Regions from separate parts of the Streptomyces sp. NPDC054794 genome, predicted to be linked through region 2. Evidence: riboswitches for the same ligand, from Rfam matches in the RefSeq annotation. Region 2 holds a riboswitch; each other region holds the start of a gene.

Region 1 (10,141 bases), on a different contig from region 2:
AACTGCCGTCTGCAACAGGTCAATCGGACGAGAATTCTGGACGTGCCCGGTCCGGAATGTGGCGAGAATTCGCCTGAATTCAGGGCAAGTCGGGCCCTACAAAGGGGATATACGCCGCGAATAGGCCGCGCACTTTGGCTACTTCTTGTCGGGCGTGCGACATCAATCCGGGGCTCGTGACCCGGGGATCGGCGACGAGTTCCCCAACTGTACCGCGATCAACCACACTGAATTGCCCCCTCCGCTTCTCTCACGGAGGGGGCAATCAGATGAACAATCGGTAACTGAAGTTACCCAAGGTAATGATCAGCCGCCCGCGACGGCCGGAATGATCGAGACACCCGCGCCGTCCGGGGTGGCCGTCTCCAGGCCCTGCTCGAAGCGGACGTCGTCGTCGTTGACGTACACGTTCACGAAGCGGCGCAGCTTGCCCTGGTCGTCCAGGACCCGGGCGGCGATGCCCGTGTGGTTCTTCTCCAGGCTCTCGATGACCTCGGCGAGGGTCGCGCCCTCGGCCGTCACCTCGGCCTGACCGCCGGTGTAGGTGCGCAGGATGGTGGGGATGCGGACGGTCACGCTCATGCGAGGCCAGCCTCTCGGAAGGAGTCCAGGTTCGGGCGGATGGTGGCGGTCAGGCCGGTGCCGGCCACCGCGTCGAGGGTCTTGAGGCCGTCGCCGGTGTTCAGGACGACGGTGGTGAGAGCCGGGTCGAGGACCCCGTTCTCGATGAGCTTCTTCGTCACGCCCACCGTCACACCGCCCGCCGTCTCGGCGAAGATGCCCTCGGTGCGGGCCAGCAGCTTGATGGCGTCCACGACCTGTTCGTCCGTCACGTCCTCCACGGCACCACCGGTGCGGCGCGCGATGTCGAGGACGTACGGGCCGTCGGCCGGGTTGCCGATGGCGAGGGACTTGGCGATGGTGTTCGGCTTCTGCGGGCGGACGACGTCGTGGCCGGCCTTGAAGGCGGTGGACACCGGGGAGCAGCCCTCGGCCTGCGCACCGAAGATCCGGTACGGCCGGTCCTCGACCAGACCGAGCTTGATCAGCTCCTGCAGACCCTTGTCGATCTTCGTGAGCTGGGAGCCGGAGGCGATCGGGACCACGATCTGGTCGGGCAGCCGCCAGCCGAGCTGCTCGCAGATCTCGTACGCCAGGGTCTTGGAGCCCTCCGCGTAGTACGGCCGCAGGTTGACGTTGACGAAGCCCCAGCCCTCGCCGGCCGGGTCGCCGATCAGCTCGGAGCAGAAGCGGTTCACGTCGTCGTAGTTGCCCTCGATGCCGACGAGTTCGCCGCCGTAGATCGCGGCCATGACGACCTTGCCCTGCTCCAGGTCGTGCGGGATGAACACACAGGAGCGCAGGCCTGCGCGGGCGGCCGCGGCGCCGACGGCACCGGCCAGGTTGCCGGTCGAGGAGCAGGACAGGGTGGTGAAGCCGAAGGCGCGAGCCGCCTCCAGCGCCTGGGCGACCACCCGGTCCTTGAAGGAGTGCGTCGGGTTGCCGGAGTCGTCCTTCACGTACAACCCGCCGGTCACGCCGAGCTCCGCGGCCAGGTGATCGGCCTTGACGAGCTTGGTCCAGCCGGGGTTCAGGTTGGGCTTGTCGGCCACGTCCGCGGGGACGGGCAGCAGCGGCGCGTAGCGCCAGATGTTCGCGGGTCCCGCTTCGATGCGCCCTCGGAGTTCCTCGGTGTCGTAGGCCGAGAAGTCGTACGCGATCTCCAGCGGGCCGAAACACTCCTCGCAGGCGAACACGGGTCCGAGGGGTACTCGGTGACCACACTCGCGGCAGCTCAGGGCGGCGGCGGGACCGAGGTCGACGCTGCGATCGGTGGTGGTGGCAACAGTCTGCACAGCCATGTGAGGCGAGGCCCTTTCTCCTCATCTTCCTCACGACGCATCTCGCCGTGAGACGGATTTGGCACCTTCCCTAGCCGGGAGCCTCGCTGCACGTGTCAGGAGAACCGACTGGAGGGTTGCCGGGGCTTCATCGGGCCGTTTCCCTCTGCCCCTCTGGATGAGCTGTATGTGGTTGTAAATGCCCACGACCCTCGACATGCGATGGTCATCGGCGTTGTTCAAGACTGTAACCGAAGGCCAGGACAGTTGAGATAGTCGTCCGAACCGCGAGACAACGTGAGGAGCCGCTGACTGTGCTGGAAGAAGTCGAGCGCTGGCTGGCCACCCGCTCCTGGTCCGTGACCGACCGCCCCCTCCACCAGATACTCGCCGCCAAGCAGCGTACGGGTCAGTCGGTCTCCGTCGTGCTGCCCGCGCTGAACGAGGAGGAGACGGTCGGCGACATCGTCGCCGTGATCCGTCACGACCTCATGAGGCAGGTGCCGCTCGTCGACGAGCTCGTCGTCGTGGACTCCGGGTCCACCGACCGCACCTCCGCGGTGGCCGCCGCCGCGGGCGCCCGGGTCGTCCACCGCGACGACATCCTGCCGCGCCTGCCGGCCGTCCCCGGCAAGGGTGAGGTGCTGTGGCGCTCCCTGCTGGTCACCGGCGGGGACATCCTCTGCTTCATCGACGCCGATCTGAGGGAGTTCTCCTCCGACTTCGTCTCCGGGATCGTCGGCCCGCTGCTCACCGAGCCGGACGTCGACCTCGTCAAGGGCATGTACGACCGCCCGCTGGCGGGGGCGGCGGGCCAGGGCGGCCGGGTCACCGAACTGATGGCCCGCCCGCTGCTGAACATGCACTGGCCCCAGCTGGCCGGATTCGTGCAGCCGCTGGGCGGCGAGTACGCGGCCCGCCGCTCGCTGCTGGAACAGCTGCCGTTCCCGGTCGGGTACGGCGTCGAGCTGGGCATGCTGGTCGACGCCCTGCACCTGGTGGGCCTGGACGCGCTCGCCCAGGTCGACGTGGGAGTGCGCAAGCACCGGCACCAGGACGGGCAGGCGCTGGGCCGGATGGCCGCCGCGATCTACCGCACCGCGCAGCTGAGGCTGGCCCGCGGGCACCTCGTGCGCCCCTCCCTCACCCAGTTCGAACGGGGCGAGGACGGCTTCGAGCCACGCACCTACTCGGTGGACACGGAGGAGCGGCCGCCCATGGTGGAGATCGCGGAGTACGCCGCACGCCGGGTGGCCTGAGCCCGGTCGAGAACGGCTGTATACGGCCCCCTGGACGGGTGGACCGTACGTTTGAGCGTTTCCGCGCCGGGCTAGGTTGAGGCGTATGGCTTCCACGCACAGTGCTGAGGTGCTGGTCGCGTCCAATCGCGGCCCGGTTTCGTACGAGGTACGCCCGGACAGCACGGCGGGCGCGCTGCACGCCAAGCGGGGTGGCGGCGGGCTGGTCTCGGGGCTGTCGGCCATCGGGCCGCACACCGACGCGGTGTGGGTGTGCGCCGCGCTGAGCGACGCCGACCGGGAGGCGGTGCGCCGCTCGCACGGCGGGCGGCGGCTGTCCGCGGACGCGACCGGCGGCCAGCAGGTGCGGATGCTGGACATCGACGCGACGGTGTTCGCCGACGCGTACAACGGCGTCGCCAACTCCGTGCTCTGGTTCGTCCACCACATGCTCTACCAGACCCCGCTGGAGCCGGTCTTCGACGCGGAGTTCCGGCGCCAGTGGGCGTCGTACGAGGCCTACAACCGGGCCTTCGCCGAGGCGCTGGCGGAAGAGGCCGCTCAGGGTGCCGCGGTGGTGATCCAGGACTACCACCTCGCCCTCGCCCCCCGGATGCTCCGGCAGCTCCGGCCCGATCTGCGGATCGGCCACTTCTCGCACACCCCGTGGGCCCCGCCGGACTACTTCCGTCTCCTGCCCGACGACATCGCGGCCGAGCTGCTCGGCGGCATCCTCGGCGCCGACCGCGCGGCCTTCCTCACCCGGCGCTGGGCGGACGCGTTCACCGACTGCTGTCACGCGGTGCTCGGCCCCGGGATCCCGTCCGGCACGCGCATCGGCGTGCACGGGCTCGGCGCGGACGCGGACTTCCTGCGCAAGCGGGCGCACGAGCCGGACGTGGCCGAGCGGATGACCGCGCTGCGCGCGGAGATCGGCGAGGGCCGCAAAACGATCGTCCGGGTGGACCGCACCGAGCTGTCGAAGAACATCGTGCGCGGGCTGCTGGCGTACCGGCAGCTGCTGGAGGACCGTCCCGAGTGGCGCGAACGGGTCGTGCACGTGGCCTTCGCCTACCCCTCCCGGCAGGACCTGGCCGTCTACCGCGACTACACGGCTCAGGTGCAACGCGTCGCCGAGGAGATCAACTCGCGGTACGGGACGCCGGGTTGGACCCCGGTCGTGCTGCACGTCAAGGACGACTTCGCGCGCTCCCTGGCCGCCTACCGGCTGGCGGACGTGGCCCTGGTGAACCCGATCCGGGACGGTATGAACCTGGTCGCCAAGGAGATCCCGGTCGTCTCCGACGAGGGCTGCGCGCTGGTGCTGTCCCGGGAGGCCGGGGCGTACGAGGAGCTGGGCGAGGACGCGCTGACGGTGAACCCGTACGACATCGGGGGCACGGCGAGCGCGCTGCACCGGGCGCTGACCATGCCCCTCGACGAGCGGGCGGAGCGGACCAAGCGGCTGGCCGCCGCGGCCACCGCGCTGCCGCCGACCCAGTGGTTCCTGGACCAGCTGCACGCGCTGGACCCCGATCAGTCCAGGTGAGCCGCCAGCGTCCGCAGCAGGCGTACGACCCCTTGCGGACCGTCCACCACCAGGTCCGCCCGTTCGGCCAGTTCCGACACCTCGGAGCTGCCGCTGCACACCAGCAGACCGGGGACGCCGTCGGAGCGGAGCTTGTCCACGGCGGCGAAGGCGGGGAGGTCGCCCAGGTCGTCGCCGGCGTACACCACCGACTCGGCGCCGATCCGGCGGACGTGCTCCAACAGGGCGACGCCCTTGTCCATGCCGGGCGGGCGCAGTTCCAGGACCATCCGGCCCGGTTCGACGATCAGGCCGTGCCGGGTGGCGAGCTCGGCGAGGGGTTCGCGCAGGGCCTCGAAGGCGGCCTGCGGATCGTCGGCGCGGCGGGTGTGGACGGCCACGGCTCGCCCTTTCTCCTCGATCCAGGTGCCGTGCCAGGCGCCGATCCGGTCGAGGAATCCGGGCAGCTCGGCGCGGACGGCCGCGACGCCGGGGTGCGGGGGCGGGGCGCTGACCTCTCCGCTCGCGGCCTCCCAGCGTTCGGCGCCGTAGTGGCCGAGGACGACGAGGTGCTCCAGCCCGGGTACGCCGGCGAAGCCGCCGTGCCGCACGGCGACCCCGGCCGGGCGGCCGGTGACCACGGCCACGGAGGCCACCTTCGGGGCGAGGAGAGCGAGCGCCGGTACGGCCTCGGGGTGGGCCCGGGCCTGTTCGGGGTCGGCCACGATCGGGGCGAGCGTGCCGTCGAAGTCGAGGCCGATCACGGCGGTGCGAGGCCGGGCGAGCAGGGCCGCAAGTCCTTCGCGGCCGGCCGGGGTGGTCGGTGTCGGCAGCGGGTCCATGGGGTCGGTCGAGTCCGTCGTATGGGTGCCCATGGGGCGACCCTATCCAGGGGACGGTGGGTTCACCCATGGGGCAACGGGGGCGCACCGCGGCGCGGCGCGCGCCCGCACGGCCGGGAGTCTCAGCGCTCCGAGCGCCGCTGGTCCCGCACCCGCCGCAGCCGGTTGACGGTCACCGGGTCGTGGGCGAGTGCCCGGGCGTCGTCCAGCAGGGCGTTGAGCAGCTGGTAGTAGCGGACGGGGGCCAGGCCCAGTTCCTCGCGTATCGCCCGCTCCTTGGCGCCGGGGCCCGGAAAGCCCCGGCGTTCCAGCGCGAGGATGGACCGCTCGCGCGAGTCCAGGTCGTCCTGTTCCATGCCCGCACGTTATCCCCCGCGACCGACAGCCGGCTCAGCTCGCGTTGCGGCTGTCCGCGGTCGTCGCCTCTGCCTGCAGGCGGCTGAGGATGCCGGTCGGGCTGCCGCCGGGAGCGACGACCTGGCCGATGCTCTTCTTGACGTCGGCGCTGACCGCGGCCCAGGAGGTCTTGCCGACGGGGTAGAGCGCGGAGGTGGGCAGCTGCTCCAGGAAGGGGTGGAGGTCCTCGTCCCGGGCGGACTGGGCCATGGTGTCGGAGGCCGAGCTGGTGACCGGCAGCAGTCCGTACTGACGGGAGAAGTCGAGGACGTTCTTGTCGGTGTAGACGAAGTCGAGGAAGTCGCCGACCTGGTCGGCGTGGCCGTGCTGTTTGAAGGCCATCATCCAGTCGGCGACGCCCATCGAGGACCTGGACACCCCGGTCCGCCCGGGCATCGGCACCATGCCGAACCGCACGCCCTTCTTGGCGGCCTGCTTCATCAGCGTCGGGTGCCCGTTGAGCATGCCGACCCGGCCGTCGGCGAAGGCGGCGAACGCGTCGGCGCGGTTGAGCTCGCCCGGCGCGACGGGCCCGGTCAGGCCCTTGCCGACCAGCTCGTCCTTGAGCCAGGTGAAGGTGTCCACGTTCTGCGCGGAGTTGATGGTGTAGGTGCCGACGTCGTCGGTGTAGCCGTTGCCGCCGCTGAGCAGCCACTGCATCGTCTCCGCCTGCGCCTCCTCGGGGCCGAGCGGCAGCGCGTACGGGTACTTCACGCCGTCGCCCTTGAGCGCCTCGGCGTCGGCCGCGAGCTCGCTCCAGGTGGTGGGCGGGGTGGTGATGCCGGCCTTGGCGAAGAGGGTCTTGTTGTAGAAGAGGACGCGCGTGGACGCGGCGAACGGGATGCCGTACTGGATGTGGTTCCACTCGCCGGCCTCGGAGAGCTGGGAGAGGAAGCCCGCCTGCGTGGGGATGGAGAGCAGGTCGGAGACCGGGTAGAGCTTGTCCGCGGCCGCGTAGTCGGCGTACGCGCCGATCTGCGCCATGTCGGGCGCGTCGCCGGCGTCCACCATCTCCTTGACCTTGCGGTCGACGTCCTTCCAGGAGTAGACGCTGACGTCGATCTTCACGCCGGAGTGCTTGGCCTCGTAGGCCTTGGCCAGCTGCTCCCAGTACTCCTTGGAGCTGTTCGTCGGCGAGTCGCCGTAGTCGGCGGCCACCAGTCTGAGGGTCACGTCCGAGGATCCCGTGCTCCCACAACCGCCGAGAACCGCCGTCATGCCCAGTGCGGACACCACCGCGATCATTCCTGCCCTACGCCGACGCACTACTACGAACCAACCCTGCTGTCTCGCTGTTCAATATGTGGACCCATAAGGTCTACACCACGTAAGTGGACTAGACCTCTTGCGGGTCGCAGGTCCACACTGTTCCCGTGAGACATGTCATCGCCCTCGACGTGGGCGGCACCGGGATGAAGGCCGCCCTGGTCGGGGACGGCGGCGAGCTGCTGCACCGGGCCCGCCGGGCGACCGGGCGCGAGCGCGGCCCCGGCGCGGTGGTCGAGGGCATCCTGGACTTCGCCGCCGAGCTGCGCGCGTACGGCGCCGAGCGCTTCGGCGAACCCGCGGTCGCCGCCGGCGTCGCCGTCCCCGGCATCGTCGACGAGCGGCGCGGCATCGCCGTCTACGCGGCCAACCTGGGCTGGCGCGACGTGCCCCTGCGCGACCTGCTGGAAAAGCGCCTGGGCAGCCCGGTCGCGCTCGGCCACGACGTGCGCACCGGCGGGCTCGCCGAGGGCCGGATCGGCGCGGGCAAGGGCGCGGACCGGTTCCTGTTCGTGCCCCTGGGCACCGGGATCGCGGGCGCCATCGGGCTGGACGGCCGGGTGGAGGCGGGGGCGCACGGCTTCGCGGGCGAGATCGGGCACATCGTCGTCCGGCCGGGCGGGACCTCGTGCCCGTGCGGGCAGCGCGGCTGTCTGGAGCGGTACGCCTCGGCGTCGGCGGTGAGCGAGGCCTGGGCCGCCGCCTGCGGGGACTTGGACGCGGACGCCTCCGACTGTGCGAAGGCCGTCGCGTCCGGCGATCCGAACGCCGTCCGCGTCTGGCAGGAAGCGGTCGACGCCCTCGCCGACGGGCTGGTCACCGCGCTCACCCTGCTGGACCCGCGCACGCTGATCATCGGTGGCGGGCTGGCCGAGGCGGGGGAAACCTTGTTCACACCGCTGCGGGAGGCCGTCCGGCAACGCGTCACCTTCCAGAAGCTGCCTTCCGTCGTCCCCGCGGCCCTCGGGGACACCGCCGGCTGCCTGGGCGCGGGGCTCCTCGCCCGGGATCTCCTCGAAACCACTGACCCTTCGGAGGTAACCGCCTGATGGCCCCCAGCTTGGTTCTCGCCGGCGCCCGGGTGGTGCTGCCCACCGGGATCGTGAACGACGGCCGTGTGATCGTCGAGGGCACGCGGATCGCGGGCGCGGCGCCCCCGGACGCGCGGGTCGTCGACGTGGGCGGGCACTGGCTGGTCCCCGGATTCGTCGACATCCACAATCACGGCGGCGGCGGCGCGTCCTTCTCCGGCACGGTCGACGAGGTCCTGACGGCCGTCCGCACCCACCGGCTGCACGGCACGACCACGCTGGTCGCCTCCACCGTCACCGACGACATGGACTTCCTCGTCAAGCAGGCCGGTCTCCTGTCGGAGCTGGCCGAGCAGGGCGATCTCGCCGGGATCCACTTCGAGGGGCCGTTCATCTCGCCGTGCCGCAAGGGCGCGCACTCCGAGGACCTGCTGCGCGACCCGGACCCCGCGGAGGTGCGCAAGCTGATCGACGCGGGGCGCGGGAAGGCCAGGATGGTCACCCTCGCCACCGAACTGCCGGGCGGTCTCGACTCGGTGCGGCTGCTGGCGGACCACGGGGTCATCGCCGCCGTCGGGCACACCGACGCGACGTACGAGCAGACGGTCGAGGCGATCGACGCGGGCGCCACGGTGGCCACCCACCTCTTCAACGCCATGCCCGCCCTCGGCCACCGCTCCCCCGGCCCGGTCGCCGCCCTCCTGGAGGACGAGCGGGTCACCGTCGAGCTGATCAACGACGGCACGCATCTGCACCCGGCCGCGCTGGAGCTGGCCTTCCGTCACGCGGGCGCGCGGCGGGTCGCGTTCATCACCGACGCGATGGACGCGGCCGGGATCGGCGACGGCCGCTACATGCTCGGCCCGCTGGAGGTCGAGGTCGCCGAGGGGGTGGCGCGGCTGGTGCACGGCGGCTCGATCGCGGGCTCGACACTGACGCTGGACCGCGCCTTCCAGCGGGCGGTGACCGTCGACGGGCTGCCGGTGGAGGACGTGGTCGCGGCCCTGTCCGCCAACCCGGCCCGGCTGCTGGGCATGGCCAACCGCGTGGGCTCGCTGGAGCCCGGCAAGGACGCCGATCTGGTCCTGCTGGACGACGGCTTCGCCGTCAAGGGCGTGATGCGCCAGGGCGCATGGGTGGTCGCTCCCCAACTGCCCTGATCCGTCCCCCGTACAGCGCGCACATCGAGACGGTGGCCGACCCCGCGGTCTGGGCCGGTCGCCGTCTCTTTGGCATGATCGGGCCCCGGAACGGACAGGCAGGCGCACACACTTCGAGGGAGGTCGGCCCGGGTGATCCTCACGGTCACGCTGAACACCGCTCTCGACATCACCTATCGCGTACGGTCCCTGCGGCCCCACGCGACCCATCGGGTCTCGGACGTCTTCGAGCGGCCGGGCGGCAAGGGTCTCAACGTGGCGCGGGTCCTCGCCGCCCTCGGGCACCGGGTGACGGTCACCGGGTTCGCGGGCGGCGGCACCGGTCTCGCGGTGCGGGACGGGCTCGCGGACCTGCGCGGCGTGGTGGACGCGCTGGTCCCGGTCGCCGGGGCCACCCGGCGCACCATCGCCGTCGTCGACGAGCTGAGCGGCGACACCACCCAGCTGAACGAGCCGGGACCGCAGGTCGCCCCGGCCGAGTGGACCGCCTTCCAGGACGCGTACGGAGAACTGCTGCGCGGGGCTTCGGCGGTGGCGCTGTGCGGCAGCCTGCCGCCGGGGGTGCCGGTGGGCGCGTACGCGGGACTGATACGGACCGCGCGGACCGCGGGCGTGCCCGTGCTGCTGGACACCAGCGGAGAACCGCTGCGCCGCGGGGTCGCCGCCCGCCCCGACATCGTCAAGCCGAACGCCGAGGAGCTGGCCGAACTCACCGGCTCCCACGAGCCGTTGCGCGCCACCCAGGACGCCCGGCGCCGGGGCGCCCATGCGGTGGTGGCTTCCCTGGGCGCCGAGGGCCTGCTCGCCCACACCCCGGAGGGCCGCTGGCGCGCCGCCCC
Region 2 (10,141 bases):
GGCAGTTCCTGACGGGCGAAACCACCACCCCAGCACCACTGCTCCGCCGCGGACTGCCGCTCGACCTGAGCGGCGAGGACGGGCTCGCTGAAGAACCGGGCGCTCCACGACAGGAAGTAGTGACAGCCGAGCAGTTGACCGATCGCGCCGTCGGCCGCGGCGATCTCCCGGACGACGGCGTAGGCCGTGGGCCAGTCCGCACCGCCTCCCCCGAGCTCGGCCGGTATGAGGAGCGTCAGCAGCCCCGCTTCACGCAGCCCCGACACCTCGTCGAACGGGGCCTTGCCTGCCTGCTCCCTGGCCGCTGCGTCCGTGGCCAGGTCGTCCGCCGTCTCGCGGGCCACGCGAAGCCAGTGTGCACGGCCGGGCCCGGTCCGGTCGGATTCCGAGGCGGGTTCGGACGGCGCAGTGGCAACGCCCATGGCGGTGGTCTCCTCAAGATCGGCGGCTGGGTGCGGTGTTGGGGCTCTCTTGCTGGTCGGGCACGAACTTGTAGCCCACGCGCCGTACGGTGACGATCCGGTGTCGGTGAGCCCTGCCCAGCTTGCTGCGCAGCCGCGCGATGTGGACATCCACGGTGCGGCCGTCGCCGATGTGGTCGTATCCCCAGATGCCGGTCATCAACTGCTCGCGCGAATGCACCTGGTGGGGATGCAGAACGAGGTGGGCCAACAGCCCGAACTCCAGGTAGGTGAGGTCGAGTTCGCGTCCATCCAGTTCGGCGACACGTCGCGCGGCATCGATGCGGATGAAACCGCCTCCCGTCTGCGGCACGGGAGGTGAGTTCGTGTAGGCGACCGGTCGGATCTCGGGCCGTGGCACGTCCTTGGCGAAGAGCTGGGCGGGATCGGTGCCCTCGGGGACGAGTACGAGGTAGCCGACCAGGGGTACGGAACCGTGTCCCTCGATACTGCCCTGCGCGGTGTCGCCCACGAGGCGGAGATGGCGCAGGTCGGGGAGTGGTGCATCAGATGGAGCGGACTGGGCCGGAAGTGCCGTGGTCATGGCGGTCGTCCTTCAGAAGCGCGTCGGGCCATCAGGCGTACTGGGTGGGTTCGCCTGATCACTTGGGATGAGGGAGAAGGAGCGGAGTGGCACGCGCGAGGGGTGAGGCGTGCCCTACACGCGACAGCAGGCGGCGCTGACGACGTGACCAAAGTCGACATGCCGACGACGAACGAGTCGTTGCTGCGTGTGGGACATGTGCATCATCCTGCGCACCCGTTGGGCGGACCGTCAATACTTCCCTAGTAAATCGATAGGGAATGTAGGGAACGCAACACCGGCCGCCGTCGATCGCCCGGCGGTCTCCGGTTCAGCCAGGCAAGACCACCATCATCACGCCGGTCGGTCACAGAGTGAGCAGCAGCAGCCCCGGGCAGCGGTCAGCCGACGGCCGGCTTGCCTGCGCGCCACCGTTAGTGCACTTCGTCCTCGCGGACCGGGCGGTCCGCCGCGTGGGCAGAGGCCTTCAGGCCCTCCAAGCGAGAGAGGTGCGGGCGTCGGTGACCACCCGGCGGTGCGCGTTCACGGATACCGCGCGGACACAGCGCGCGTGCGGGGCGGTGGCTGGGCTTCGCGGCGCCTATGCGTCGCGATCGTAGGGGTGCACTGAGCGCATGCGTCGACTACACCCAGGACTGCTCAAGGCCGGTCCGTCATCCGGGCTGTAGTTGACGAGAAGCGAGATGTACTGCTCAATTAATTGCATGCATGCCGAACAGCGCCTGGTCACCCGTGACCACATCGACTTCTGTCGGGTGTGGTCCGCCGCGTGTTGCGCCTGACGCGGCAGCGGGCCGTCTGACCGGCCCTTCCCTTTCTCGGTGACCCCGTCGTGGGCCGAGTTCCTCTGCCGCCGCCCGACCTCGCCCGGGGCCCATGTCCCGGCGGCATCGCATCTGCTCACCACCTGGTTCCCAGCAGCCTGAAGCGCCGTTGCCCCGGCCCCACCGAGGGCTGCTCCGCCGTGCCCGAGTGCTGCTCGGGCACGGCCCCAGAGGACTTGAGAAAGGCCGTCTCCCATGCCCGTGGAGTTCCTTGGCATCGCCGCCACCAACGACGGCTCCGAAACCACCGCGCGCTCCGGCGCCGCCTTCGACAAGGAGTACACGCTCCGGCTCGCCCGGGCGCACGAGGACCACGGTTGGGACCGGGTGCTGTTCGCCTACGGTTCCGGATCGCCGGACCCGGCACCGGCCGCCGCGTACATCGCGAGCAGGCTGGACCGTCTCCAGATCCTGCTCGCCCACCGGCCGAACGTCTCGTACCCGACCTTCGCCGCGAAGACCTTCGCCACCCTCGACCAGATCAGCGAGGGCCGGCTGGCCGTGCATTTCATCACCGGCGGCAACGACCACGAACAGGGCCGCGAGGGCGACACTCTCACGAAGGACGAGCGTTACGCCCGCACCCGCGAGTACATCCGGATCGTCAAGAAGATCTGGACCACCCACGAGCCCTTCGACCACGAAGGCGCGCACTATCGCTTCCATGACTTCGTCAGCGACGTCTTCCCGCTCCAGCAACCCCGCCCGAACGTTTCGTTCGGCGGCTCGTCGCCCGCCGCGTACGCCGCAGGGGGCGCGGAGGCCGACATCTACTGCCTGTGGGGCGAACCCCTGGCCAAGACCGCCGAGCAGATCGAGGCCGTGACGGCCGCCGCGAAGGCCGCGGGGCGCACCGACGTGCCGCGCATCCAGGTGGCGTTCCGCCCGATCATCGCCCCGACCGAGGAGTTGGCCTGGGAGAAGGCCCACCGCACCGTCGGCGCGATCAAGGCCCGCAAGGAGAAGGGAGAGCCGGTCTCCAAGCGTCACAGCGGGCAGGGACAGCCGCAGAACACCGGCTCGCAGCGGCTGATCGCCATCGCCGAGGCGGGGGAGCGCTACGACCGCGCCCTGTGGACCCCGACCGCCGCCGCGACCGGTGGCGCGGGCAACTCCAACGCCCTGGTCGGAACCCCGGAGACGGTCGCCCAGGCCCTGCTGGACTACTACGACCTGGGCGTCGACATCCTCTCCGCCCGCGGCTACGACCTGCTGGGCGACGCGATCGACTTCGGCCGGTACGTGATTCCGATCGTCCGCGGGGAGGTCGCCAGGCGCGACGCCGAGCGGGCGGCGCGCGGCACGCAGAATCTGGCGGCGGTGAGTGGATGACGTCCGTCGCACGACCACCGAAGCCGGCGGCCGAGCTGACGGCCGTTCAAGTGGCCGGGTGCGACGCCGGGGTGAGACCGATGCTGCGCAAACTCGGCGATGTCTACTCGACGCTCCGCCAAGCTCTCGGCTTCGATCGAGCAGGGGACCCCACCGGCAAGGGCGCCCACGCCAAACTCGCCCGCCACCGCGACGAGGAGTTCACCACGAGGCAGGGCGGGGGTACTGCTCTGCTCCTGGAGCGCGGCTAGCCGGTCGCGGGCGGAGCCTTCCGCAGACAAGACGCGATCACGGCCGAGCTGATGGGGGTCTCCCCTCGGACGAAGTCTGGGGGAGGATCTGGACGCACTCCGCCCACCGGCGGCGCGGCCTGGCCCGACGCCTCGTCGCCGAGCCGGAGCACGAGGCGAGCGCCGGCGGCTACGGGCGGATCCACCTGACCACCGGTCCGCGCAGGACCTGTACCTGACGACCGGCCACATCCCGCTGTTCGACACCGGGGCCGATCCGGAAACACTCGGCCCCCCTTCAAAAAGCACGTGCCGGTCGCACCACACACACGGCCGCCACCGGGAAGACGGACGTCGTCGGTACCGACTCCGGGGCCGGCGCTCCCCTCCAGGGCCTCATCGCGGCCCCCAACAAGAAGGACCCAGCGCTCAGGGCGAGCGGCACTCGACGAGATCCGGACTGCCCACGACCAACAAGCAGCCGTCGCAGGGCTACGGGGCCGCACTACGCCGTGGCACGCGGCCCTGCCCCGCGAATCCCACACCAACCTCACGCTCCCGAAGGGTCCGTCATGGCCACCGTCCTGTCCGTCTCCGGAAGTCCCTCCGCCACCTCTCGTACCGCCAGCCTGCTGCGCCACCTGGACGCGTGGCTCACGGCCCAGGGACACGAGGTGATCCCCCTGGACGTCCGCACCATTCCCGCCGAGGCGTTGCTCGGCGCCGACTTCCGGCACCCGGCGGTCATCGAGGCGACCGGACTGTTCGCCCGCGCCGATGGCCTCGTGATCGGCACGCCCGTCTACAAGGCCGCCTACTCCGGGCTGCTGAAGTCGTTGCTCGATCTGCTGCCGCAGTACGCCCTGACCGGCAAGACGGTCCTGCCACTCGCGACCGGCGGGACCACGGCGCACGTCCTGGCGATCGACTACGCGCTGCGCCCGGTGCTCAGTTCCATGGGCGCCGCGCACATCGTCCAGGGCTGGTTCACGCTGGACAAGGACATCGCGGTGGGCGACGACGGCACGCTGACCCTCGCACCGGGTCCCGCCGAGGCCCTCGCACAGGTCGTCGACCGGTTCTCCGACGCCCTCGGCGACCGTACGGCCCTCTTGGCGGCCGCCGGATGAGCACGGTGACTGCCGACGACGAACGAGTGGCCGACGACGAGCGCAAGGCGTGAGCCCCCGTGAGCCTCACCTTCCACTGGTTCCTGCCCACCAACGGTGACAGCCGTCATGTCGTCGGCGGCGGCCACGGCAGCCCGGCCACCGCGACCCGCGGTGACGGCCGCCGAGCATCAGCCACCTCACGCAGATCGCCCGCGCCGCCGAGGACCTCGGCTTCACCGGCGCACTGACCCCCACCGGCGCCTGGTGCCCTGTACGACAGTTCGCTGGAGGAATGGTCCCAGGATCCGTCCCGGCCGCTCGCCACGGGCACCACAGTGCCGGGGCTCACGCCGCGTCGGGCACCGCGCCGGTGCTGCCCCGGAAGGCGGGGTGGTCGCCGAGGCGGCCCACGTAGTCCCGGAGCCGGGGGTGCGAGCTGAGGGTGCCGGCCGGGCCGAGATGGACGAGCGCCACCCACAGGTCCACGTCCGCTGCCGTCAGGTCCTCGCCCAGCGCATAGGGCTGTCCGGCGAGCCGACGCTCCAACCGGTCCAGTGCCGCCGATCGACTTGAGGGCTTGGCGGCCGGGGTGACGTCCCGGTCCAGCACGTCACGGAGCGCGTCGATGTCCGCGGCGAGGGCCGGCGGGCGCAGCACGGAGGGGCAGGCTCCGTCGTGGCCGGACAGCAGGCCCGCGAGGTCGCGGAGGATGTCGGGGGTGTGGTTGCTGACGATGCGCCCGCTCCACCGGTCGCACAGCGCGGGCGCCGTCAGTGGTCCGTCGTAGTGGCGCACCGTGGCTTCGTACGCACGGCGCAGTGATGCGTAGGCGTCGGGTGTCTCGGCGGGATGAGCCAGGAGTGTGGTGGCGACCGAGTCCTTCACGCCGAGCAGGTCGAGGCTGATGGAGATGCGCAGCGAGCGGGGACAACTCCCCGACAGGAACAGCTCGTAGCGGTGCGGTGCCGGGTAGAAGCCGCCGGCCAGACCGACGCCGATACGGCTGTGGAAGCGGTGGGGGACGGGGGACGGTACGGCCGCTCTGGGGCGATGGTCCGAAGCGAACGAACTCTGGTCACCAGCGCAGGGGTTGTCTGTGCTGCTGCTGCCTGAAGCTGTCTCGGGCATGACTCTCCCTTTGGGAACGAGGAAGCCACCGCCGCCTTGTGGGCACCAGCGGCCGAATGCGGAGCGACTGCGCTTGTCGCACTGGTCCGGACGGTACGGACCGAGGGCGGATCAGTAAGCGCTGGAGACACGTGACAGATCGATGTGCAGGCGCCTCGTCAAGCCGTTCCAGGGCATTCCCACCAGTCCCACCTCCGGGGCTCGCGAGACGCGAGACCACGCTTGCCCCGCCGCACCGGCGGGACCCGGTCGTCACCCGGGGCACCCCGTCGCGGTGGAAGGGTTGCCTGTCAGCGAGCCGGGGCCGATGACCACGTGAGCGGGGCGAACCCGCGCCGTGGCGCTGACAATCGTGACCGTCCACGTCAGTTTCGGTGAGCTCCGTGACGCCGTCAAGAAGGCCGGGGATGTGGTCTCACCTGGTGGTCACGCGCATTGACATTCTTTTCGCGACCTGCCTAACTTGCGGCGCATACCGAGATGCCCCAGGGCCGGAGAAGTGAGGGTGACAGCGATGTACGCAGCTGACGGGACGGCCGCATGGCGGCGCCTCGGCCGCGTCCTGCTGTGCGCGGACCGCTCCGTGGACCTGCTGCGCGTCAACAGCGCGCTGTGTACGGGCGCTTGCCGTTCCCTCTGCCAAGGCTGACGGCTTTCTGAGTCTTTGACGACCACCGCTGTCGCGGTGTGCCCTCTCCCCGCCCAGCCCCTCGTTCGGCGTGTACCCGTGCGCCGACTCGTGCCGAGCCGTTCCCGGCCCGTGCGGTGCTGCCGCTTTCCGCGGTCCTGGGTGTCCAAAACCGATGGAGCCCCTCCATGAGTGAACCTGCCGGCGTCGCTGTGTCCTCCGGATCAGCACCGCCCGCCGAGACGATCCCCCGCCCCGACACCCCCGCCGTGCCCAAGCCCCTGGCGGCGCAGCGAGTCCTTCCGCTCCGGCGTCCCGGCCGCTGGATCATCACGGCCGTCGTGCTCGTGCTGGTCGCTCAGATCACCCACGGGTTGGTGACCAACCCGTTCTACCAGTGGGACCGTTTCCGCTACTGGTTCCTGCGCCCAACCGTCCTCGACGGGTTGCTCGTCACCCTCGAAGTGACCGCGTTCAGCGCGGTGTTGGGGCTGCTCGGCGGGATCCTGATCGCGCTCGGGCGGCTCTCCGGGAGTCCGGTGCTGCGTGCGGTGAGCTGGGTGTACACCTGGCTGTTCCGGTCCGTGCCGCTGATCGTCGTGCTGATCTTCCTCTACAACTTCTCCGCCCTGTACCAGACGTTGAGCCTCGGGGTGCCCTTCGGGCCCGCCTTCTTCACCTTCGACGAGTCGCGGCTCGCCACCGATATGGCGGTCGCCGTCGTCGGCCTCAGCCTCAACGAGGCGGCCTACGCCTCCGAAGTGGTGCGCGGCGGAATCCTCTCCGTCGACCAGGGCCAGCACGAGGCCGCCGCCGCGCTCGGCCTGCCCCAGAGCTACCAGTTCACGCGGATCGTCTTCCCGCAGGCGCTCAGGTCCATCACCCCGAACTACGTCAACCAGCTGATCGGCCTGATCAAGGGCACGTCCCTGGTGTTCTACGTGTCGCTGCTCGACCTGTTCGGCTCGGTGCAGACGATGGGCAGCACCTATCCCGGCGACATCGTGCCGCTGTTGCTGGTCGCCACCGTCTGGTACCTGATCCTCACGAGTGCCGTGTCGGTCGTCCAGTTCTACGTCGAGCGGTACTTCGCCCGGGGCGCCACCCGCACCCTGCCGCCGACCCCGTTGCAGAAGCTCCGCACCGGCCTGCGAGACCTGCGGGAACGTGCGCGCAGGGAGGCCGCCGTATGAGCACCGACACCGCCGGGACCCTGGCTGCATCGCCCGCCGCCGTCGAGGTCCACGACGTGCACAAGTGGTACGGCACCCATCGCGTGCTGGACGGCATCGACCTGATCGTGCGGCCCGGTGAGGTCACCGTGATCCTCGGCCCGTCCGGCTCCGGGAAGTCCACGCTGCTGCGGGTCATCAACCACCTGGAGAAGCCCGAGGTCGGCTACGTCAGCGTCAACGGCGAGCTGATCGGCGTACGACGTCAGGGCGACCGAAGGAAGATGGGGGTCCCCCCGACCGAAGGCCGGGGAAGGCTGAAGGAGCTGAGCGAGCGGGCCATCCTCGCCCAGCGCAGCCGGATCGGCTTCGTCTTCCAGAACTTCAACCTCTTCCCGCACCTGACCGTGCTGGACAACGTGGCCGCCGCCCCGGTCGCCACGGGGAAGCTCAGCAAGCCCGAGGCACAGGAACTCGCCCGCGAACTCCTCGGCCGGGTGGGCCTGGCCGCCAAGACCGGCGCCTATCCACGGCAGTTGTCCGGCGGCCAGCAGCAGCGGGTGGCCATCGCACGCGCACTCGCCCTGCGCCCCGGCGTCATCCTCTTCGACGAACCCACCTCCGCTCTCGACCCCGAACTCGTCGGTGAAGTCCTCGCCGTCATCAAGGACTTGGCGACCAGCGGTACCACCCTCGTCATCGTCACCCACGAGATCGGCTTCGCCCGCGAGATCGCCGACCGCGTCGTCTTCATCGACGGCGGAAAGATCGTCGAACAGGGCCCGCCGGCCGAAGTCCTCGACCACCCCCAGCACGAGCGGACCAGGGACTTCCTCAGCAAAGTCCTCTGACCTCCGCCACCTGCCCCACCTCAGTCCCATCGCTCACCGCTCACCACCAAGGACAGCCATGCGCACCCTCAGCTTCCGCAGCCGACTTCTCCGCGGTCTCACCGCAGGCACCGCCGTCGCCACGCTCGCCACCGGAACTGCCGCCTGCGGGGGCAGCAGCGAGGCCGCCACCACGACCGACGCCGCCGGCACGGTCACCGTGGGACAACTGTCCAACGGGGCCGCCAAGCAGACCGCACTCAAGGTTTCCGAGGTCAAGTCGATCAGCGCCGAACTGCCCGCGGCGATCCGAAAGAGCGGCAAGCTGAAGATTGGCGTCGGTGCCCTGCCGGACGGCTTCCCGCCGCTGGCGTACATCGGCTCGGACCAGAAGACCCTCACCGGCGCCGAGCCCGACTTCGGCCGCCTGGTCGCTGCCGTCCTCGGACTCAAGCCCGAGCCGCGGAACTTCACTTGGGAGAACATGTTCGTCGGTATCGACAGCGGCAAGGTCGACGTGGCCTTCTCCAACGTCACCGACACCGAGGAGCGCAAGAAGAAGTACGACTTCGCCTCCTACCGCAAGGACAACCTCGGCTTCGAGGTGCTCAAGAAGAGCACCTGGAACTTCGACGGCAACTACGAGAGCCTCGCCGGGAAGACCGTCGCCGTCGACAACGGCACCAACCAGGAGAAGATCCTCCTGGAGTGGCAGACGAAGCTGAAGAAGGAGGGCAAGACCCTCACCGTCAAGAACTACGCCAGCAAGAACACCGTCAACCTGGCGCTCACCGGCGGCAAGATCGACGCCTACTTCGCCGCCAACCCGGGCATCGCCTACCACATCACGCAGACCGCCAAGTCGCCCAACCCGACCCGCAGCGCGGGCACGTTCTCCGGCGCCGGTGCCACTCTGCAGGGCCTGATCGCGGCGACCACCAAGAAGGACAGCGGGCTCGCCAAGCCGGTCGCTGACGCGATCAACTACCTGATCCAGAACGGCCAGTACGCCAAGTGGCTCACCGCCTACAACCTCTCCAACGAGGCCGTCGCCACGTCCGAGGTCAACCCGGCCGGTCTGCCGCTCGACAACTCCTGACCGCTGTCCGTCCGCCGGACTCCGCCGTGTCACGGCGGAGTCCGGCCGCGCCCAGCCGCGTTCCCGATACGGAGACTCCCCACCGCGATGTCCACCAGCGTCCACCACGCCGTGTCCCCAAGCCCGACGCAAGCGCACATCCTCGACAATGCCGCCTGGGCCGCGCTGACAGGCCCCCACGCCCATCTCGCCGAGCGCGTCGGCCGGGCCGCCCGCTACCCGGCGGACGTCTCTCCGTTCACCGCCCTGGAAGACCCCGCCGATCCCCGCGCCTGGGACGACCTGGCCGCACTGGTGGGACCCGGTACCGTCACCCCGGTCACCGCGGTCCGGGCGGTGCCCGACGGTTGGGAGATCGTGGACAGCGGGGAGGGCGTCCAGATGGTCGACACCGCGCTGCACGCGGAACCCGCACCCGAAGCGGTACGGCTCGGACCCGCCGACGTACCCGAGATCCTCGGCCTGATCGCCCTCACCCAGCCGGGCCCCTTCCTGCCCCGCACCGTCGAGCTCGGCACCTACCTCGGCATCCGGGACCGCGGCCGGCTGATCGCCCTGGCCGGCGAACGCCTGCGCCCACCGGGCTGGACCGAGATCAGCGCCGTCTGCACCCACCCGGACCATCGCGGCCGCGGCCTGGCCACCCGGCTGGTCCGCGCGGTCGCGGCGAGCATCAGGCAACGCGGCGACACCCCCTTCCTCCACGCGGCCGCGAGCAACACCCACGCGATCCGGCTCTACGAGTCGATCGGGTTCACGCTGCGCCGCCGTACGCGGTTCA
Region 3 (10,141 bases), on a different contig from region 2:
TGCACTTCCCGGAGATCTCCCGGGGGCTGCTCAACTACCGCTACCGGCGCCTCCCGCGAGCCTGCCGAGCAGCAGCCGAGATCGGCCGGGCCGGGACGATGTATCCCTGGCAGAGCGGCAGCGACGGCCGCGAGGAGACTCAGGAGTGGCACCTCAACCCCCACTCGGGGCACTGGCTGCCCGACCATTCCCGGCTCCAGCACCACGTGGGATCGGCGATCGCCTACAACGTCTGGCAGTACTGCGAGGCCACCGGTGACACGGAGTACCTGCAGACCAAAGGCGCGGAGATGCTGCTGCAGATCGCCCGCTTCTGGGCCGATCTGGCAGTCTTCGATCCCGACCTGAGACGCTATCGGATCCGCGGTGTCGTCGGCCCCGACGAGTACCACGACAGCTACCCGGGCGCCGTCAGGCCGGGGATGGACGACAACGCGTACACCAACGTCACCGCTGCCTGGACCCTCAATCGCACCTTGGACCTCCTGCGGCGCCTTCCCGTGTGGCGCCGCGAAGAACTGTTCGAACGCGTCCTGCTGGACAGCGGCGAGCTCCGCACATGGGAGGAGATCTCCCGTCGGTTGCGAGTACCGTTCCACCAGGGCGTCATCAGTCAGTTCGAGGGCTATGACAGCCTTGCCGAGCTGGACTGGGACGCCTACCGGAGACGCTATGGCAGCATCCGTCGGCTGGACCGGATCCTCGAGGCCGAGGGCGACACGGTCAACCGGTACAAGGCGTCCAAACAAGCCGACGTCCTCATGCTCGGCTACCTGTTCTCGCCCGCCGAACTCCAGCAACTGTTCTGGCAGCTCGGATACGACCTGGACGACGAGGTCTGGCGCAGGACCGTCGACTACTACCTGCAGCGCACCAGCCACGGCTCCACACTCAGCGGACTCGTCCACGGCCTGGTCCTCGCCAGAGCCAGACGAGCCGAGGCATGGCAGTACGTCCATGAGGCCCTGGAAGCGGACATCGCTGATATCCAAGGCGGCACAACCGGCGAGGGCATCCATCTCGGGGCCATGGCCGGGACCCTCGACCTGGTCCAGCGCGGCCTGACAGGACTGGAAACACGCGAGGACGCCCTGCGGCTGGACCCGGTGCCTCTCCCTGCCCTCTCCGAGTACGGGTTCTCGCTGCGCTACCGCGGTCACTGGGGTGTCGGCGTACGGCGTCGTAGCAGGCAGTTGGAGATCAGTGTGCCCGACTCGGAGGAGGAACCGATCCGAGTGGTGCTGGCCGACCGCGCCGTGACCATTGCGCCTGGGGAGACGTGCACGCTGGTGCTGCCGGAGAGCCGATCCGTGGGGACGGGTGCCGGCTCGTGATCAACGTGCATGATGCCAGCGTTCCATCGACCTCTCGCTGACCCTCAGGTCCGTCGCGGTCACCGCGGCTCTCTCACCGCGAGCGAACCGCTCGCCTGCCGCGTACCGGACCCGCTCGCGACACAACCCCGTCTCCCTGGATTCGCTCCACTCCGAGAACCGGTCATCCTGTCCTCCTGGTAGCGGGCGGCGCTGGTGGCGTTCTGGGCGAGGAGGAAGCCGAGGACGACGAGGTTCTGGGCTTCGGCGCCGAAGGCGATCATGCGCCGGTTCCACAGGGAGCGGTCGAACTGGGAGAAGCCAGCTTCGGTGTCTTCACGGCCGCCGTAGAGCTGTTGGTGGACTGCGGTGTTGTCGGGGATCTGCAGGAGGTGCTCGGCACGGTGGAATCCGGTCTCGGTGTCGCTCTGGCCCTCGTCGCCGGGGGTGGTGGTGATACCGACGGGTTCGTGGGGGCCGCGGGGGCAGGGGATGGTGAGCAGGTGGTACCAGCGGTGGCTGTGGGTGCTGGCGCGGCGTTCTGGTTTGCGGACGGGCAAGGGGACGAGGGTGCTGGTGCCGTTGTCGAGGTAGGTGCGTTCGTGGACGCGGCCGCCTTGGGACCACAGTTCGTGGCGACAGCGGCCGTAGCCGAGGGTGTGGATGTAGCGGTGCTTGGTGCCCTTGTGCTGCTTGTTGATCAGCAGCCGGCCTCGGCGGGCGATGACGTCGCGGTGCATGCCGCGGAAGGCGCCGTCGTACAGGACGCCCATGCAGCCGTCGACGGAGTCCAGGATGCTGCATGCCAGCTCGAGGGCGACGGCGGCCTCGCCGCCTTCCTGGTCGTGAGGGACGTGGGCATAGTTGAGGAAGACGCGGCGGAAGTAGCCGCGCTGGCAGGTGGAGAAAACGACGAACTTGGTGTCCAGACCATCGCTTCGTCGCTCTCGCCGCCGTCCGTCTTCTGGCCGAAGCCGCCCTGCGTCGGTGTCCGCTCGACCGTGTCGCCGGTGCGGTCGGCGCCGCCTTCCTTCTGCCAGGAGGAGGCGGGAGTGAAGAGCAGCCTGCGGCCGGCCGCGTCGAGCCGCAGTGCTTCGCAGGCAGTGGGTTTCACCGGGTACTCCTGACGGATGCGGGGCTGTTGGCCAGGTCGTCGGCCCACGTGGTGACCGTGTCGACGTAGGTGGCCGGGTCGTGGCCGTGCATGGAGTGCGGCATGCCGGGAAACGCGCGATAGGTGAAGGTGTGACCGGTGGTCTCGATCAGTTGTCGCGCCCGCTGCACCTGGAGGTCGGTGATCGCGCCGAGCAGTTGCCCGGTGTCCGGGTCCACGTGATGGAAGTGATGGGTGAACAGGACCGGCACTTTGACCTGCCGCAGCATGGACTCGTGGTCGCAGTTGACGGTGGCTCGCCCGGAGAGGAACGCGTCAGCCCACTCGGGGTCGTACTCCCGCAGATCCTGCGGCGGAGCGGTCGGAGGGACTCCGGTGCCGGCCGGCGCCATCCGGTGCAGCGCGCTGAGCATCCAGGCGGGGATCTCGCGGCCGATCGCCGCCTGCATCCCGGCGAAGTCACCTATGGTCCACTGCGGTCCGAGCCACTTGTGCCACAGCCGGAACATCGGGCCGACGCCCTGCCGGATGGACGGGCCGACCGCGGGGTCGGTCTGCGAGGCGAACAGCGGCGCGTCCTCGTAGACCGCGGCGTGGACCTGGCCGGGCGCCGCGAAGGCGGACAGCCAGGCCGCTATCACGCCGCCGGACGACAGCCCGCAGACCATGACCGGACGCTTGATGACCCGGTCGATGAAGCGGACCAGGTCACCACCGAAGATGTCCAGGCTGTAGCGTCCCGGCGTCCAGGTGGACCGGCCCTGGCCGCGTAGGTCCACTGCGTACACCTGGTAGCGGTCGGCCAGCAGCCGCATGGCGGCCTCGTACCCCCACCAGGACTCCGTCTGCGCCGGGATGAGCAGCATGGCCGGGAGTCCGGGATCACCGGCCACGGCGTAGTTCATCCGGATCTCGCCGAGGTCGGCGATCTGTTCCGGATAGCTGTGCGATACGTAGATCTCGGCGTGGTCGGCGGCCTCCAGGTAGCTCATCGGGCGACCGCCCCGACGAGGTCGGCGGTCGCGTCCCACAGCCGCCCGGCCATGGCCGCATCGAGGCCGGCCTTGCCCTGTCGGCGGACGACCGGGGAGCCCCGGAAGCCGCCCAGGCCGTCCGGCCCGATGTAGGAGTTGCCGGGGACGTCCTGGGTGGCGGAGTAGAGCAGCGACAGCGCTCCGCGCTCCGGGTCGTTGGTGAGGAACGTGAGCCGGTTGATGACGTTCGACCGGGAGTGGGCCGCCAGCGCGGTGCGGGCGATGCCCGGGCTGGCGAGCACCGAGCGGACCGGGCTGCCGGCGGCGGTCAGCTGGCGCTGGAGCTCCAGCGAGAACAGGACGACAGCGAGCTTCGACGCCTCGTAGACGCGCATCCCGTTGTACTTGCGCGTGCGCCAGTCGAGGTCGTCCAGGTCGATCCTGCCCTGCCGGTGCAGCTCGCTGGTGACGTGCACCACGCGGTCGGTGATGCGCTCGCGCAGCAAGGTGGTCAGCAGGAAGGGACCGGTGTGATTGGTGGTGGTCTGCAGGTCGAGGCCGTCAGCGGTGCGTGCGGCGGGGATGTCCATCACACCGGCGTTGTTGATCAGGATGTCGATGTCGCCGGACCAGGAGTCGGCGAAGGCTCGCACCGAGGTCAGATCCGCCACGTCGAGCGGTCGGACGTCGAAGGTGCCGGGCAGGTCGGCGACGGCGTGGCGGGCCTTGCCCGTGTCGCGTACCCCCAGCACGACGCGGGCACCGGCACGAGCGAGCTCGCGTGCCGTGATCAGGCCGAGGCCACGGCCGCCACCGGTGATCACCACCGTCCGGCCGGTCTGGTTCGGGAGGTCGTTCGCTGTCCAACTGGTCATGGGTCCTGGCTCCGTGGTTCGCGGGTTGTGGTTCGCGGTTCGGTGCGACCGGTGATCGCACCGCCAGTGAACTTGCCGCACCACGGGCGCTGGAAGGACATGTGCAACCACTGACTGGCGGGTCATGGCTAAGCCGTGCCGGATGGCCAACGATGGGGACCATGGACCACACGTTCGACCGCTCGTCCCTGGGCGCCTTCCTGCGTACCCGGCGTGCGGCGCTGCAACCGGAGGACGTCGGGCTGCGCCGCGGGCAACGCCGGCGCGCTCCGGGCCTGCGCCGCGAGGAGGTGGCGGAACTGTGCACCATGTCCGCCGACTACTTCGCCCGGCTGGAACGCGGCGACGGGCCGCAACCGTCGGAGCAGATGATCGCAGCCATCGCCCGCGGCCTGCGGCTGACCCCGGACGAACGCGATCACCTGTTCCTCCTCGCCGGCTACCGCACCACCCGCCATGACCTGCGGCATCAGCACGTGAGCCCGGGGCTGATGCGGGTCATGGACGGCTTGGCCGGCACCACCGCACAGGTCATGGGCCCGCTGGGCGAGACGCTGCTGCAGACGCCGTCCGCGGTGGCACTGCTCGGCGACCAGACCCAGTACACCGGCAACGCCCGCAGCGCGACGTACCGGTGGTTCACAGACCCGGCCGCCCGTGAGCGGTACCACCCCGAGGAGTACGACGACAACAGCCGGATCAACGTCGCGCTGCTGCGTGCGGCCGTCACCCGGGACGGGCCCGGCTCCCCCGCGGCGGACATGGCGGACATCCTGCTCCGCACCAGCGACGAGTTCGCCCGTTTGTGGGAGCGCCACGAAGTGGGCCTGCGGTGGAGCGAAACCAAACGCTTCGTCCATCCCCAGGTCGGACATCTGGACCTCTACTGCCAACTCCTGCTCGAGCCGGACCATGGCCAGTCGCTGCTCATATTCACCGCCACGCCGGGTACGGAAAGCCACGAGAAACTCGCCCTGCTCACCGTGCTGGGCACCGACCATTTCGCCACCGACACCGAGTGATCGTTTTCTTGATCGATAATCGAAGGTTCGCTGCCTCTGTGTGAGCTTGCTGAACGGATCTTGCCTGCTCTGGGGACACGGAAGCATCGACGGGTCCTGAGTCCACCTCGTCAAGGGCCGCCTCTGTTCCCGTTGCCGACTATGCCGGCGTCGCGCCTGCGGCTCTTTCGGATCGTTCGGCCCTGTTTCACCGCCCTGTCCTTCCCGGTGTTCGGTCACCTGGCGGCGGGCAAGGCTACGGATACCGGCCGACGGCGCTATTGATCGCCGCTTTCGGTCGCCGTGGCTACGGCTCAACGCAGGCTCGCCAGGGACGGCCTGGCCGAGATCAACGCCGCTCACTGCGAGCGGCTGGACCAGGTCTTCGATGCCGCCGAGCACGGCGTCTCGGCCGACCGCCGCACTGCATCGCTCATGTGACACCCGGCCGCGGGACCGGGGCGCAGCAGGTCAGCTTGATGCCGAGGTGGGCTTGGGTTGCAGAGGATCTGCCGACTGGCCGGCGACGAGCGTCCACGGGATGACCCACGCGGGCACTTGTCCACCGAAGCGAGGCCCAAGCGCTTCGCTTCCCGATGTTGTCCAGGTGTCGCGCCTTACGCGCACTGAGGCGGGCACTCGCTGACGACGACGCGCTTCACAGCCCGGACCCGAGGCGGCGGGCGCGGGCCGGTCGGAGGAGGCTGAACCGTGCCTCCTCCAGCGTGGGACCAGGTGTGCAGCGTCCCCGGGTGCACACCCAGGTCCTCGGCCGCCTCCGGGATCGGCTTGCCCGTCTCGATCACGATGCGCACAGCACCCTCAGGGGCTCGGTCTCGTACTCCTGCTGCTTGGACCCCATGACCTTGGCAGGCTCCACGCTACGAGGGCACCCTCAGAGGGAGTGCGCCGACAGCTCTGTCCGAGCTGCTGTGACGATGGTGAAGCCGGGAAGCGGCGAGGGGCCAACTCACGGGCTATGTGCGGCCAGTCGACCTGCCATGTCTACGACGCTCCGGGCAGGGTCGAGTTCGAGTTCGACGGGCGCCCGCTGTCACTGACCGCGTTCCCCGGCCACGGTGCGGGACGGCTGATGGTGCTGTTCACCGACGCGACCTCCGGGGTCACCACCTACGCCGCCAACCGGGCCCTGGCCCTCGATCCGCCCGCCGCCGACGGTACGGTCGTCCTGGACTTCAACCGGGCCGCGAACCTGCCGTGCGCCTACACGGACCTGGCCACCTGCCCGCTGCCCCCGGCCGAGAACCGGCTGCCGGTGGCGATCGAGGCCGGCCAGAAGATCCCCCGCGAGCGCGGCGGCTCCTGAGCTGGACGCGCTCTCGCCCCGACTCCCCTTACAGGGCGTCCTTTTGCGCCATTGACGTACGACAAGACCGCTCCGTACGGTCACGAACGGCATTGAGTGTCAGCGTCAAGCCCTGGCTCGCTGACCGGCAACCCTCCCGCGCGGTGGGGTGCTCCAGGTGAAAGCCCGGCGGGATCACCGAGGATCTCCGCAAGCGCGTGGCCCCGTGACCAGGGCCGGATTGGTGGAGGACCGATATGCGGCACGGTGGTGACCTCAGCGCCCGCTTCGCTGGCGCCACCGTGTTCTCCCGGCTCTCGCGTCGGCGCCACATCGACCTCAAGCGCTCGACCAGCTGTCTCTGTCAGGTCTGACGGGCCTTCCCGCCGCTGGTCGCGGTACGGCATCTGTCGTCGCCGCACCCGCCTGCGCCTGATCTCCGTCTGTCTTTGATCCCCCCTTTTTCCTTCTGATCCCCGTTTGCACAGCCCTCCCCCGGCACCGGCGTCGCGCCGGCCGGGGCCGCACGCCCACGCACGGCCGTGCCCTGCACCACACCCGTGCCTGGTGACACGAGTAGGAGAAGCCCTCCGTGACTGCACTTTCCGATGTCGGAACCTCCCGGTGGGCGGCACTGACCGCCCTTGTGACCACCAGTGTTCTGCTGACCGCCTGCGGCTCCGGCGGCGGCGATTCCGGCAGCGGCGCCGGGCAGCCCAAGTCCGGCGGCACCCTGACCTTCGCGGTGGGTTCGGACGCCGGCTGCGTGGATCCGCAGCAGGTCGCCAGCAACGACACCATCTACTCGGTGCGCCAGATCGTGGACTCACTGACCGACCAGGACCCCAGGACCGGCAAGATCGTGCCGTGGCTGGCGAAGAGCTGGGATGTCAGCTCCGACGCCACGACGTTCACGTTCCATCTGAGGTCGGGCGTCACCTTCAGCGACGGCTCGAAGCTGACCGCGCAGGTGGTCAAGGACAACTTCGACGCGGTGCCGAAGCTCGGCGCCCTGGGGACGCTCGCCGAGGGCTATCTGAGCGGTGTCAAGAGCACCACGGTGGTCGACCCGCTCACCGTCAAGGTGACCTTCAGCCAGCCCAACGCCCAGTTCCTGCAGGCCACTTCGACCCACTCCCTGGGGATCGAGTCGTCGGCGAGCGTGAAGAAGACCCCGCAGCAGAAGTGCAGCGACGGGGTGATCGGGTCCGGGCCCTTCGTGTTGAAGCAGTACGTGCAGAACCAGTCGATCACCCTGGCCAAGCGCACGGGATACGCGTGGGGTTCCTCGCGGTGGAGCAAGAAGGGCGAGGCGTACCTGGACAAGCTGGTGTTCAAGGTCGTCCCGGAGGCGGGCGTACGGGCCGGAAGTCTCCAGTCCGGCCAGGTCGACGCGATCAGCAGCGTGGGCAAGGCCAACGAGGCGGCGCTCAAGGGCGGTCAGGTCACGCTCCAGCGACGGGCCAATCCCGGCGTCGTGTTCGGTCTCGGTCTCAACAACTCGCGGCCCGCTGTGAAGGATGCCAAGGTACGCCAGGCAATTCTGTTGGCCGTCGACCGGCAGCAGCTCGCCGACACCGTCTTCCCCACCGGCACCCAGGCGGCGACCAGCGTCCTTGCGCACACCACACCCGACTACACCAGCCTCGCCTCCGACCTGACGTCCGACGCGGCCAAAGCCAAGTCGCTGCTGGACGCGGCCGGCTGGAAGACCGGCAGCGACGGCATCCGCACCAAGGACAACAAGAAGCTGAGCCTGACCATCGACTGGATACCCAACTCGGCCACCAACCAGCCCGCGTTGGAACTGATCCAGCAGCAGCTCAAGGCCGTCGGTGTCGACGTGTCCCTCAAGCAGCTCCAGGTCACCCAGCTGGCGCCGACGCTCCAGTCCGGCGACTACGACGCGGCCTGGGGGAACGTCACCCGTGCCGACCCGGACATCCTGCGCAGCTCCTTCTCCACCCAGCTGGCCAACTTCTACCACCTGCCTGCGAGTTCCCTCGACACGGCGCTCTCCGAACAGGCCGCGACCGTCGACCCGGCCAAGCGCAAGCAACTGGTCACCCAGGCACAGCAGTCGCTCGTGCAGAACGCCTACTACGTGCCGGTGGTGGAGCTCCAGACCCAGCTCGGGGTGTCGAAGAAGGTGCACGACCTGAACTTCGACGCCTCCAGCCGGATCCAGCTGCACGACACCTGGATCGGCTAGCGCATGCGCCGCTATGTGATCAAACGGCTCGGCCAGGCGGCCGGGGTGCTGTGGGCGGCCTACACGGTCTCGTTCCTGGTGCTGGACTACCTCCCGGGCGATCCGGTCACGGCGATGGTCAGTGCCGGAATGGACTCGGGGCAGGTCGACCCGCAGCAGATCGCCGCCCTGCGGCACGAATACGGCTTCGACAAGCCGGTGCTGGTGCAGTACGCCGAGTACCTCGGCCGGGCGGTGCGCGGGGACTTCGGCGACTCGGTGTCCACCGGCCGCCCGGTCACCTCGACGCTGGCCGACGCGCTGCCGCAGACCCTCCAGCTGACCGGGGCGGCCCTGCTGCTCGCGGTGGCCCTCGGCGGCGGTCTGGCGGTGCTGGCCACCTATACCTCTCGGCGCTGGCTGCGGCAGCTGCTGCTGTCGCTGCCGCCGCTGGGGGTGTCTGTCCCGACGTTCTGGGTGGGGCTGCTGCTCGTCGAGACGTTCTCCTTCCGGCTGCACTGGTTCCCCGCATTCGGCAACGACGGGTTCAAGGGGCTGGTATTGCCGGCGCTGACTCTGGCGGTGCCGACCGGTGCGCAGATCGCGCAGGTGCTCGCCAAGAGCCTGCTCACCGCACTGGACCAGGCGTATGTGGAGACCGCCCGGGCCAAGGGCGCCGGCCGGTGGCGGGTCCATCTGCGGCACGCGCTGCGCAACGCGTCCCTGTCGGCCCTGACGGTCGTCGGCCTGCTGGTGGGGCAGCTGATCGCCGGTTCGGTCGTCGTCGAGACGGTGTTCTCCCGCGACGGCCTCGGCCGCGTCACCGCGGCGGCGGTCACGGCCCAGGACATCCCGCTGGTCCAGGGGGTGGTGGTGTTCGGGGCGCTGATCTTCGTGACGACGAACCTGGTCATCGACCTGGTCTATCCACTCCTCGACCCCCGGATCGTGGTGACCTCGGACAGAAAGGCGGCCCTCGCATGAGCCAGAGCCTTGTCGACGACCCCGCCGAAGCGGCACTGGGACTGGCCCGCCCGGTCGCGGCGGGGCCGGAGCCTGATCCCGGGCGCCGCGCGGACGTACGGCGGCTGCTGCGGTTCGTGGTGCGCCGCCCGGGGCTGCTGTTGTCGGTGGTCGTCCTCGTGCTGGTGGTGCTGGCCTCGTTCTGGCCCGACCTGTTCACCTCGCAGGACCCGTTGAAGGGCGTGCCGTCGCAGAACTTCCGCGGCCCGAACGGCAGTCACTGGTTCGGCACCGACGAGCTGGGACGCGATGTGTTCTCCCGGGTCGTCCACGGCGCCCAGCTGTCCCTGAAGGCAACGCTGATCGCCGTGCTGGTCGCGTTCGTGGTCGGCGGGCTGCTGGGG

What was found. Region 2 has a riboswitch for S-adenosylmethionine ahead of ACWGKT_RS42170 (glutathione S-transferase C-terminal domain-containing protein). Riboswitches for the same ligand answer to the same signal wherever they lie in the genome.
Region 1: another riboswitch for S-adenosylmethionine. It lies ahead of thrC (threonine synthase); the one in region 2 lies ahead of ACWGKT_RS42170 (glutathione S-transferase C-terminal domain-containing protein).
Region 3: another riboswitch for S-adenosylmethionine. It lies ahead of ACWGKT_RS19530 (putative leader peptide); the one in region 2 lies ahead of ACWGKT_RS42170 (glutathione S-transferase C-terminal domain-containing protein).

What each region holds. Positions count from the first base shown of each region.
Region 1 covers NZ_JBSHAQ010000044.1:59,550-69,690, forward strand. The annotation lists gene ACWGKT_RS35240 (ubiquitin-like small modifier protein 1) at 307-582, opposite strand; gene thrC (threonine synthase) at 579-1,862, opposite strand; SAM riboswitch class I at 1,881-2,026, opposite strand; gene ACWGKT_RS35250 (glucosyl-3-phosphoglycerate synthase) at 2,156-3,100, shown strand; gene ACWGKT_RS35255 (alpha,alpha-trehalose-phosphate synthase (UDP-forming)) at 3,186-4,628, shown strand; gene otsB (trehalose-phosphatase) at 4,616-5,482, opposite strand; gene ACWGKT_RS35265 (DUF3263 domain-containing protein) at 5,572-5,805, opposite strand; gene ACWGKT_RS35270 (extracellular solute-binding protein) at 5,840-7,090, opposite strand; gene ACWGKT_RS35275 (ROK family protein) at 7,219-8,160, shown strand; gene nagA (N-acetylglucosamine-6-phosphate deacetylase) at 8,160-9,302, shown strand; gene ACWGKT_RS35285 (1-phosphofructokinase family hexose kinase) at 9,435-10,141, shown strand, end outside.
Region 2 covers NZ_JBSHAQ010000066.1:42,450-52,590, reverse strand. The annotation lists gene ACWGKT_RS42205 (acyl-CoA dehydrogenase family protein) at 1-422, opposite strand, end outside; gene ACWGKT_RS42200 (winged helix-turn-helix domain-containing protein) at 436-1,005, opposite strand; gene ACWGKT_RS42195 (LLM class flavin-dependent oxidoreductase) at 2,025-3,161, shown strand; gene ACWGKT_RS42190 (hypothetical protein) at 3,158-3,412, shown strand; gene ACWGKT_RS42185 (GNAT family N-acetyltransferase) at 3,499-3,630, shown strand; gene ssuE (NADPH-dependent FMN reductase) at 3,964-4,521, shown strand; partial or broken gene ACWGKT_RS42175 (LLM class flavin-dependent oxidoreductase) at 4,581-4,771, shown strand; gene ACWGKT_RS42170 (glutathione S-transferase C-terminal domain-containing protein) at 4,849-5,631, opposite strand; SAM riboswitch class IV at 5,845-5,989, opposite strand; gene ACWGKT_RS42165 (hypothetical protein) at 6,146-6,280, shown strand; gene ACWGKT_RS42160 (amino acid ABC transporter permease) at 6,448-7,452, shown strand; gene ACWGKT_RS42155 (amino acid ABC transporter ATP-binding protein) at 7,449-8,282, shown strand; gene ACWGKT_RS42150 (transporter substrate-binding domain-containing protein) at 8,341-9,360, shown strand; gene ACWGKT_RS42145 (GNAT family N-acetyltransferase) at 9,448-10,141, shown strand, end outside.
Region 3 covers NZ_JBSHAQ010000017.1:30,595-40,735, reverse strand. The annotation lists gene ACWGKT_RS19570 (glycoside hydrolase family 65 protein) at 1-1,334, shown strand, start outside; partial or broken gene ACWGKT_RS19565 (IS630 family transposase) at 1,338-1,460, opposite strand; gene ACWGKT_RS19560 (hypothetical protein) at 2,048-2,440, shown strand; gene ACWGKT_RS19555 (alpha/beta fold hydrolase) at 2,424-3,419, opposite strand; gene ACWGKT_RS19550 (SDR family NAD(P)-dependent oxidoreductase) at 3,416-4,276, opposite strand; gene ACWGKT_RS19545 (helix-turn-helix transcriptional regulator) at 4,438-5,298, shown strand; gene ACWGKT_RS19540 (hypothetical protein) at 5,581-5,718, shown strand; partial or broken gene ACWGKT_RS19535 (DUF1684 domain-containing protein) at 6,278-6,604, shown strand; SAM riboswitch class IV at 6,693-6,806, shown strand; gene ACWGKT_RS19530 (putative leader peptide) at 6,841-6,957, shown strand; gene ACWGKT_RS19525 (ABC transporter substrate-binding protein) at 7,176-8,795, shown strand; gene ACWGKT_RS19520 (ABC transporter permease) at 8,799-9,758, shown strand; gene ACWGKT_RS19515 (ABC transporter permease) at 9,755-10,141, shown strand, end outside.